Regions from separate parts of the Halomonas sp. BM-2019 genome, predicted to be linked through region 1. Evidence: predicted binding sites of a transcription regulator. Region 1 holds the regulator's gene; each other region holds the start of a gene.
The links. The regulator LexA, encoded in region 1, represses DNA repair genes until DNA is damaged. The targets are predictions, from matches to a motif close to TACTGTNTANNTANACAGTA.
Positions count from the first base shown of each region.

Region 1 (3,272 bases):
GGGCCTGCATGGCGGCCACCACCACCGGGCGCAGGCGGCGGATCAGGTCGCGCACCGTGACATGTTCACCATAGTCCTTCTCGGCGATATCGCGCAGGGCATCGAGGCCCGAGAGGGTGAAGATCACGGTGCCCAGCACGAAGTGCAGCCGCCAGAAGCGTTCGGCGTCAGGCAGCTCCGGGGTGGCCTTGCGCACCAGTTCGGTGAAGCGGGTGAAGACGCTGCCGTACTCCTCCTGGATATAGCGACGCAGGTGGCCCTGGGCCTGGCTGTAGGCCAGCCCCAGCAGCCGCATGAAGACCTTGAGGCTGTTGCGTTCGGCGGGGACCTCGAGCACCGTGCGTGCCATGGTCTCCAGCAGCTCCTCCAGGGGGATCACCTGGTCCGCGTAGCGCCCTTCCAGCTCGTCCAGCGCCCGGTGGAAACGCTCGGTGAAGGGGTCGAGATAGCGGGCGAACACCGCCTGGATCAGCGACTTCTTGGAGCCGAAGTGGTAGTTCACCGCGGCCAGGTTGACCCTGGCCTTGCTGGTGATGGTGCGCAGCGAGGTCTCGGCGAAGCCCCGCTCGGCAAACAGCACCTCGGCCGTGTCGAGGATCCGGGTGACGGTGTCGGTCTGAGCCATTTGCTAAGTCTTCCTGGTTATAAACAGCCGTTTCAAACGTGCCCTGATTCTACGCGAGCCGGACCCTCGGGCTCAATTCGCATTGTCGGACCGCGTTTAAAACAGCGGGAAAACGGCGCCTTTTACTGTATGCACTTCCATGCTGTATACTTGAACAAGAAGCGCGGACCCCATTCGCCACTACCCGACAGCCGGAGGTCGCATGGCACGCCCCCTCACCCAGCGCCAGCAGAACGTCTACGACTTCATCGTCAAGACCATCAACGAGCTCGGCTATCCCCCGACCCGGGCCGAGATCGCCCGCGCCCTGGGCTTTCGCTCGCCCAACGCCGCCGAGGAGCACCTGCGTGCCCTCGAGCGCAAGGGGGTGATCCGCATGATCGCCGGCACCTCCCGGGGCATTCGGTTGCCCGCCCCGGAGCAAGAGGTCCCCGTGGAGGGCGACGCCCCGGCCCAGGGGCTTCCCATCATCGGCGAGGTGGCCGCCGGCAGTCCGATCCTGGCCGCCGAGCATATCGATCGCTACTGCCCCCTGCCCCCCGAGTACTTCACCCCCCGGGCCGACTACCTGCTCAGGGTGCGCGGGCTCTCCATGAAGGAGATCGGCATCCTCGAGGGCGACCTGCTCGCCGTGCATCGCACCGAGCGCGTCCGCGACGGCCAGATCGTGGTGGCGCGCCTGGAAGACGAGGTGACGGTGAAGCGCTTCCGGCGCGACGGGCACCGGGTCACCCTGATCGCCGAGAATCCCGACTTCCCCCCCATCGAGGTGGACCTGCGCCACCAGGCGCTGGAGATCGAGGGCATCGGGGTGGGCGTGATCCGTGGCGGCAATGGCCAGGCCCTCGGCTGACAGGAAGATCCTCCACGCCGACTGCGACTGCTTCTACGCAGCGGTGGAGATGCGCGACAACCCGGCGCTCCGGGAGGTACCGCTGGCCATCGGCGGCAGTCCCGAGCGGCGCGGGGTGATCGCCACCTGCAACTACCCCGCCCGGGCCTTCGGCATCCACTCGGCGATGCCCACCGCCCGGGCGCTACGCCTCTGCCCCCGGCTCACCCTGCTGCCCGGCGACTTCGCCAGGTACCGCGCGGTGTCGCAGCAGATCCAGGCGATCTTCCACGAGCTCACCCCTCGGGTGGAGCCGCTCTCCCTGGACGAGGCCTATCTGGATGTGACCGGCGTCGAACGCTTCGCCGGCAGCGCCACCTGGATGGCCCGCTGGCTCAAGCAGGAGTGCCTGGCGCGCACCGGCATCACCCTGTCGGTGGGGGCGGCGCCAAGCAAGTTCCTGGCCAAGATCGCCAGCGACTGGGAGAAGCCCGACGGCCTGACGGTGATCCCCCCGGAGCGGGTCGATGAGTTCCTGTCGGCGCTGCCGGTCAACAAGCTCCACGGCGTGGGCCCGGCCACCGGGGCGCGCCTCGACGCCCTGGGCATCACCACCTGCGCCGAGCTTCGCACCCTGCCACTGCCCCGCCTGGTGGAGGAGTTCGGCAAGTTCGGCAAACGGCTCTTCGAGCTCTCCCGGGGAATCGACGAGCGTCCGGTACGCCTCGAGCGTGAGCGCAAGTCGATCAGCGTGGAGACCACCTTCGCCCGGGACCTGCGCGACCTGGCCAGCTGCCGAGAAGCCCTCGAGCCGCTCTGCGCGCGCCTGGCGGAGCGCCTGGCGCGCCACGGTCAGCCGCCGCTGGCGGGCCTGGTGGTCAAGGTGCGCTTCGACGACTTCAGCCTGACCACCCTGGAGAGCCGGGGGCTCTCCCCTCGTCCCGAGAGCTACGTCCGCCTGCTGGAACAGGCCTGGGAGCGCGGCCGCCGCCCGGTACGCCTGCTCGGCGTCGGCGCCCGGCTGCTGCCCGAGGCCGAACGGCGCCAGCTGGCGCTGGGGTTTTAGCGCCTAGCGCCTAGCCGGAGTGGGAGTGGGAGGCCGGCTCTGCCGGGCGAATGGAGGCCGGAGGCCTCCCCGCGGTAGATGTCTGATTCGGCAACACCTCCGGGGCGCCTGCGGCGCCTTCGCCCGGGAAACCCGGCCTCCCACAGTGAGGACCACCGGTCTGTGCCGGCAACACCGCCCCTCGCCACCTGCCGCCCGTCAGTGAGCTGCTGGGCGCTAGGCGCTTGTAGCTACTGCCCGAAGGGCGCTCGGCGCTATTTCGTATCGATATAGCGATGGTCGTTGAAGGTGGCGACCCAGCTCGGGTGATAGACCAGCAGGATCGCCATCAGCATCCCGGTGATGAAGGCCTCGGAGGGCATCAGCAGCGGCAGGAAGCGGGCATACTCCAGGGCCTGGTAGAGGGCGTGGGCGTCGCTGGCCCCCAGCAGCATCAGGCCCACCGCCGAGAGACCCGCCGCCAGGGTGGAGAGCGCGGCGCCGAAGAAGCCACAGACGAACAGGAAGACCATCAGGTTGTCGGGCAGGCGGCGATCCACCAGTCGCCAGATCAGCACCATCACCAGCGCCGGGACCACGCCGGTCACCAGCAGGTTGACCCCGAGCAGCGGCCACGCCACCCGCCCGGTCAGCACCGCCACCAGGTTGACGATCAGGATCGACAGCAGGGCCAGCGGCGCCTTGAACACCAGGGTCAGCAGCGCCGTGAACATCAGGTGCAGGGAGAGCCAGTCGACGGCCTGGGCGCG
Region 1 is NZ_CP071922.1:2,618,928-2,622,199, forward strand. It holds gene J5F18_RS13100 (TetR/AcrR family transcriptional regulator) at 1-625, opposite strand, end outside; gene lexA (transcriptional repressor LexA) at 828-1,478, shown strand; gene dinB (DNA polymerase IV) at 1,459-2,523, shown strand; gene J5F18_RS13115 (energy-coupling factor ABC transporter permease) at 2,778-3,272, opposite strand, start outside.

Region 2 (3,272 bases), 1.2 Mb from region 1:
TATAGCCGACGTTGTCGAGGTCGTTGTGCTTGCCCCCGGCGCGCACGCAGCGCTGGGAGGAGGCCGCCCGCACATAGGAACGCGGGTCGCGGCCCAGGAAGACGTCCTTGAACGGCACCATGCCGGCATTGGTGAACAGCAGGGTCGGGTCGTTGTCCGGCACCAGGGAGCTGGAGGGCACGACGGTGTGGCCGTGCTCCTCGAAGTAACTCAGAAAGGCCTGTCTGATGTCTGCGCTTTTCATGGGGTATCCGTGGCGATGGGCGGGGTGGCCATCCGCAACGAGGCCACCCGGGGCGTCCGCAAAGGGAACCATTATAGCGCAGCTGTCAAGGGACTGAAGGGGCGTCCTCGTCCCAGGCGTGCGCCAGGGCGTGGCGCACCTGCTCGAAGTCGAAGCCGCGGCCGGCCAGGAAGCGCTCGCGGCGGGCGCGCTCGCGGGGGGTGTCGCCGGGACCGGCGAAGCGCCGGGCCAGGGTCTCGCCGGCCAGGGCGAACCAGTCGACCCCCTCCTCCTCGGCGAGGGTGGCGAAGGCCGCCCGGGCCGGCTCGCGGTCGATACCGCGCCGCTCGAGCTCGGCGCGGATCTTCAGCGGCCCCTGGCCGCGCAGGATGCGCGAGCGCAGGAAGCTCTCGGCGAAGCGGGCGTCGGACTGGAGGCCCTCCTCGGCCAGGGCATCGAGGCAGGGGTCGACGGCCGCCGGCTCATGCCCCCTTGCCGCGAGTCGGCCTGCCAGCTCGGCGCGGGAGTGTTCGCGCCGGGCCAGCAGGCGGATGGCGTCGTCCCGCGGCGAGGCCTCGCGGTTCGCGACCGTATCGCGCATGGCCTACAGCAGGTCGTCCTCGCGACCGGCCTCGGCGGAGACCGCCTCCTCGGCCTCCTCCTTCGGGGCGGGAGCGGCGAGCAACTGGGCGCGGATCTGGCTCTCGATCTCCGCCATGATGGCCGGGTTGTCCTCGAGGAACTGGGCGGCATTGGCCTTGCCCTGGCCGATCTTGTTGCCCTGGTAGCTGTACCAGGCGCCGGCCTTGTCGACCAGGTTGCACTGCACGCCCAGGTCGATCACCTCGCCGGCGTGGTAGATGCCCTTGCCGTAGAGGATCTGGAACTCGGCCTGTCGGAAGGGCGGGGCCACCTTGTTCTTGACCACCTTGACCCGGGTCTCGTTGCCGGTGACCTCGTCGCCCTGCTTCACCGAGCCGGTGCGGCGGATGTCCAGGCGCACGCTGGCATAGAACTTCAGGGCGTTGCCGCCGGTGGTGGTCTCGGGGCTGCCGAACATCACGCCGATCTTCATGCGGATCTGGTTGATGAACACCACCAGGCAGTTGGCGTTCTTGATATGGCCGGTGATCTTGCGCAGCGCCTGGGACATCAGGCGCGCCTGCAGGCCCACGTGGGAGTCGCCCATCTCGCCCTCGATCTCGGCCCGCGGGGTGAGCGCGGCCACCGAGTCGATGATGATCACGTCGACGCCGCCGGAGCGCACCAGCATGTCGCAGATCTCCAGGGCCTGCTCGCCGGTATCGGGCTGGGAGACCAGCAGGTCGTCGAGGTTGACGCCGAGCTTCTCGGCATAGCTCGGGTCCAGGGCATGCTCGGCGTCGATGAAGGCGCACACCTTGCCCTGCTTCTGGGCTTCGGCGATCACCGACAGGGTCAGGGTGGTCTTGCCCGAGGACTCCGGACCGAAGATCTCCACCACACGGCCGTAGGGCAGGCCGCCGATGCCGAGCGCGATGTCCAGGCCCAGCGAGCCGGTGGATACCGACGGCATGACCACCCGCGGGGCGTCGCCGAGGCGCATCACGGTGCCCTTGCCGAACTGGCGCTCGATCTGGGAAAGCGCGGCGCTCAGCGCCTTGGAGCGGTTGTCATCCTGGGCCATCACGGGTCTCCTGATCGGATCGTTGGATATCTGAATACTGTATGACTGGACAGTAGTATGGCGAAAAAGGGCGGGCAGGACCAGTGCCAATTCCGCCTGGGAGCGGGGCCGTGCTCAGCGGGTCTCGAGGCGGCGAATCAGCCCCACCAAGGCCTCGCGCACCGCCTGCTCGCGCACGGCGCGGCGGTCGCCGGGGTAGCGACGGCACACCGCCTCGGCGCGCTCGGCATCGCCCCAGGCGAGCCACACGGTGCCCACCGGCTTGTCCGGCGAGCCGCCGCCGGGGCCGGCCACGCCGCTGATCGCCACCCCGAGGCCGGCGCCGCTGTCGCGGCAGGCGCCGATTACCATGGCCTCCACCACCTCGCGGCTCACCGCGCCCTGGGCCTCGAGCAGCGCCTCGGGCACGCCCAGCAGGCGGGTCTTGGCGCCGTTGGCGTAGGTCACGTAGCCGGTCTCGAAGTAGTCGGAGCTGCCGGCCACCGCGGTGATGGCGCTGGCCACCCCGCCGCCGGTGCAGGACTCGGCGGTCGTTACCGTCACGCCCTGCTGGCGGCAGAGGCGGCCCAGGCGCTCGGCCAGGGTGATGAGATCGAGGTTGGCCAGGCTGGCGGCGGAACGGGGCATAGGGGAAACCTCCTGGGTCAGATGCAATCGCCCCTGACGGAGCCGATGCCTGGGCGCTAGAATACTGGCTTTTGCCCGCGAGTGCAGAGCCCGAAACAGGATCTCCGATGTCACAGGCCGCAAGCCCCTCTCACACCCCCATGATGGCCCAATACCTGAAGATCAAGCGCGAGCACCCCGAGGTGCTGCTCTTCTACCGCATGGGCGACTTCTACGAGCTCTTCTACGACGACGCCCGGCGCGCCGCGGCCCTGCTCGACATCACCCTGACCCAGCGCGGCCAGTCCGCCGGCAAGCCGATCCCCATGGCCGGGGTGCCCTACCACAGCGCCGAGGGGTATCTCGCGCGCCTGGTGGCCGCCGGCGAGTCGGTGGCGATCTGCGAACAGGTCGGCGACCCGGCGGCCTCCAAGGGACCGGTAGAGCGTCGCGTGGTGCGCATCGTCACCCCCGGCACCCTCTACGACGAGGCGCTGCTCGACGCCCGCCGCGACAACCTGCTGGTAGCCGTGCACGCCGCGGGCGAGCGCCTGGGCCTGGCCTGGCTTGAGCTCTCCAGCGGGCGCTTCGGCGTGCTGGAGGTCGTGGACGAGGGCGAGCTGCTCGCCGAGCTCCAGCGCCTGGGAGAGCCTCACCCTGCCGCCGGCCCTCGAGGGCCGGCGCGGCCTGCGCCGCCAGAGCGACTGGCTGTTCGACCCAGAGAGCGCGACGCGGCTGCTGTGCGACCAGTTCCAGGTCCAGGACCTGCGCGGCTTC
Region 2 is NZ_CP071922.1:3,822,740-3,826,011, forward strand. It holds gene alaS (alanine--tRNA ligase) at 1-244, opposite strand, end outside; gene J5F18_RS18950 (regulatory protein RecX) at 330-824, opposite strand; gene recA (recombinase RecA) at 828-1,889, opposite strand; gene J5F18_RS18960 (CinA family protein) at 2,004-2,516, opposite strand; partial or broken gene mutS (DNA mismatch repair protein MutS) at 2,624-3,272, shown strand, end outside.
Region 2: recA (recombinase RecA) is a predicted target of LexA. The motif match lies at 1,925-1,944, and genes of this name have one in related genera.

Region 3 (3,272 bases), 1.6 Mb from region 1:
GGAGTGGCGGGCGGCCACCACCTGGATCGCCAGGCTGATGCGCGACAGCTCCCCCCCGGAGGCCACCCGGGCCAGCGGCCGGGCCGGCTGGCCCGGGTTGGCGCTGATCAGGAAGCGCGCCCCCTCCAATCCCTCGGCGGCCGGGGTCTCTCGCGCCAGCAGCTCCACCTCGAAGCGCGCCTTGCCCATGGCCAGGAAGGCGAGCTGCTCCTGCACCGCCTGGCCGAAGCGCCCGGCGGCCTGGCGCCGTGCCTCGCCGACCTGGCGGGCCTGGGTGCGCCAGCGCTCGCGCAGGGCGTCGACCTTGGCCTCCAGTGCCTCGAGGTCCTCCTCGCCGCCCTCCAGGCCCGCCAGCTCGCCCTGCAGGCGCTGGTGCAGGGTGGTGAGCTCCTCGGGCATCACATGGTGCTTGCGGGCCAGGCGGTGGACCTCGCCGAGGCGCTCCTCGACCCAGGCCAGGCGCTCCGGGTCGAGCTCGGTGGCCTCGGCAACGTGGTGCAGCTCCCGGGCCGCCTCCTCGACCTGGATGCGGGCGTCGCCGAGCATGGTGAGCGCCTCGGCCACACGGCCGCGGTCGCTGCCGGGCAGCGCCGAGAGGCGGTTGATCGCCCGGGTGAGCAGGGTCATGGCGCCGCCCTCGTCGCCGTCGCAGCACTCGGCGGCGAACTGCGCCTCGCGCAGGCGCTCCTCGGCGTGGGCCAGCGCCTCCTGCTCCTCTTCCAGGGAGCCCAGCTCGCCCTCGGCCAGGGCCAGCTGGTCGAGCTCCTCGACCTGGTAGCGCACCAGCTGGCGGCGGGCGGCGAGTTCGTCGCCGTCCTCGGCCAGCCGCTTGAGGCGGCGCCGGGCGGCCTGCCAGGCGCGGAAGGTCTCGGCCATCTCGGCCACTGCCTCGCGGTGGCCGGCGAAGTCGTCGAGCAGGCGCAGGTGGGTCTCCTCGCGCAGCAGCGCCTGGTGGGCGTGCTGGCCATGGACCTCGATGAGCCGCTCGCCCAGCGCCTTGAGGTCGGCCACGGTGGCCGGCTGGCCGTTGATCCACGCCTTGGAGCGGCCGCCCGCGCTCACCACGCGGCGCAGCAGGCAGTCGTCGTCGGGCAGCTCCCGGATGGCCAGCCAGGCGCGGGCCTCGGGCAGCGCGGCGATGTCGAAGCGGGCGCTGAGGTCGGCGCGCTCGGCGCCGTGGCGCACGCTGCCGGCATCGGCGCGCTCTCCCAGGCAGAGCCCCAGGGCCCCGAGCAGGATCGACTTGCCGGCGCCGGTCTCGCCGGTGATGGCGGTCATGCCGCCGGCGAGCTCCAGCTCCAGGTGATCGACGATGGCGAAGTCGCGAATGGCAAGCTCTGTCAGCATGAGGCCTCCCGGGAGTCGATACGCCCTGCTCGGGCTACTGGGTATCCATCCACTATGTGTGCGTTTATACAGTAGTCCAGAGTGCCCCACAATGCACGGTCGCCGGCCTCGCCTTGAGTTCCCGTCTCCCGTCCCCATATACCCGGCAGACTCGTGATATCCCGTCATTCATTGTCGAGCCGGCGACCCTGGGTCGCCGCCTCCCTGTCAGGAGAGACCCATGGCCAGAGATACCCAGACTCCGCTGGACGATGAGCTTGCCCGCCGTGAGCAGGAGGCCGAACCGCAGCCGGTAGAGGGCGAGCTGGAGGAGGCCGTCGAGGCGGCCGAGCAGGCCGAGGCCGCCGCCGAGGGGAGCGACAGCCCCGAGGCCGCCGCCGAGACGAGCGACAGCCCCGAGGCCGCCGCCGAGACGAGCGACAGCCCCGAGGTCGCCGCCGAGACGAGCGACAACCCCGAGGCCGATGTGCTGGCCGCCCGCGTCGAGGAGCTGGAGGCGAGCGTCGCCGAGGCCAAGGACCAGGCGCTGCGCGCCGCCGCCGAGGCCCAGAACGTGCGCCGCCGCGCCGAACAGGAGGCCGAGAAGGCCCGCAAGTTCGCCCTGGAGAAGTTCGTCAAGGAGCTATTGCCGGTGGTGGACAGCCTGGAGAAGGCGCTGGAGGCCATGGGCGAGGAGGCCAACGAGGCCCACCGCGAGGGCGTCGCCATGACGCTGAAGATGCAGCTCGACGTGCTGGGCAAGTTCGGCGTGGAGATGCTGGAGCCGGCCGGCGAGCCCTTCGATCCGCAGTACCACGAGGCCATGGCCATGGTGCCCAACCCGGAACTCGACCCCAACACCGTGATGGAGGTGTTCCAGAAGGGCTGCCTGCTCAATGGGCGCCTGGTGCGCCCGGCCATGGTGGTGGTGAGTCAGGCTGCCGGCTGAGCCGCAACAAATCCTGGCCGCGGGGCTTGAAATGGCATCCGCGGCCCCCAGATAGACGTCAACTCCGCGGCGCAGGCCGCAGAACACCATTCCGGATACACTGCAACGACTTTTCGAGGACTTCCTATGGGACGCATCATCGGTATTGACCTGGGGACCACCAACTCCTGTGTCGCCGTGCTCGACGGCGACAGCGCCAAGGTGATCGAGAACGCCGAGGGCGCACGCACCACGCCGTCCATCATCGCCTACACCGATGATGGCGAGACCCTGGTGGGGCAGTCGGCCAAGCGCCAGGCGGTCACCAATCCGACCAACACCCTCTATGCCATCAAGCGCCTGATCGGCCGTCGCTTCAAGGACGACGTCGTCCAGAAGGACATCAAGATGGTGCCCTACAAGATCACCGAGGCCGACAACGGCGACGCCTGGGTGGAGGTGAAGGGCAAGAAGCTGGCGCCGCCGCAGGTCAGCGCCGAAGTGCTTAAGAAGATGAAGAAGACCGCCGAGGACTACCTGGGCGAGCCCGTCACCGAGGCGGTGATCACCGTGCCGGCCTACTTCAACGACAGCCAGCGTCAGGCCACCAAGGATGCCGGGCGCATCGCCGGCCTCGAGGTCAAGCGCATCATCAACGAGCCCACCGCGGCGGCGCTGGCCTACGGCATGGACAAGGCCCGCGGCGACAAGACCATCGCGGTCTACGACCTGGGCGGCGGCACCTTCGACATCTCCATCATCGAGGTGGCGGACGTCGACGGCGAGACCCAGTTCGAGGTGCTGGCCACCAACGGCGACACCTTCCTGGGTGGCGAAGACTTCGATATGCACCTGATCAACTACCTGGTCGATCAGTTCAAGGCCGACAGCGGCATCGACCTCTCCGGCGACAACCTGGCCATGCAGCGCCTCAAGGAAGCCGCCGAGAAGGCCAAGATCGAGCTCTCCAGCGCCCAGCAGACCGACGTCAACCTGCCCTACATCACCGCCGACCAGA
Region 3 is NZ_CP071922.1:58,107-61,378, reverse strand. It holds gene recN (DNA repair protein RecN) at 1-1,347, opposite strand, end outside; gene grpE (nucleotide exchange factor GrpE) at 1,568-2,275, shown strand; gene dnaK (molecular chaperone DnaK) at 2,402-3,272, shown strand, end outside.
Region 3: recN (DNA repair protein RecN) is a predicted target of LexA. The motif match lies at 1,402-1,421, and genes of this name have one in related genera.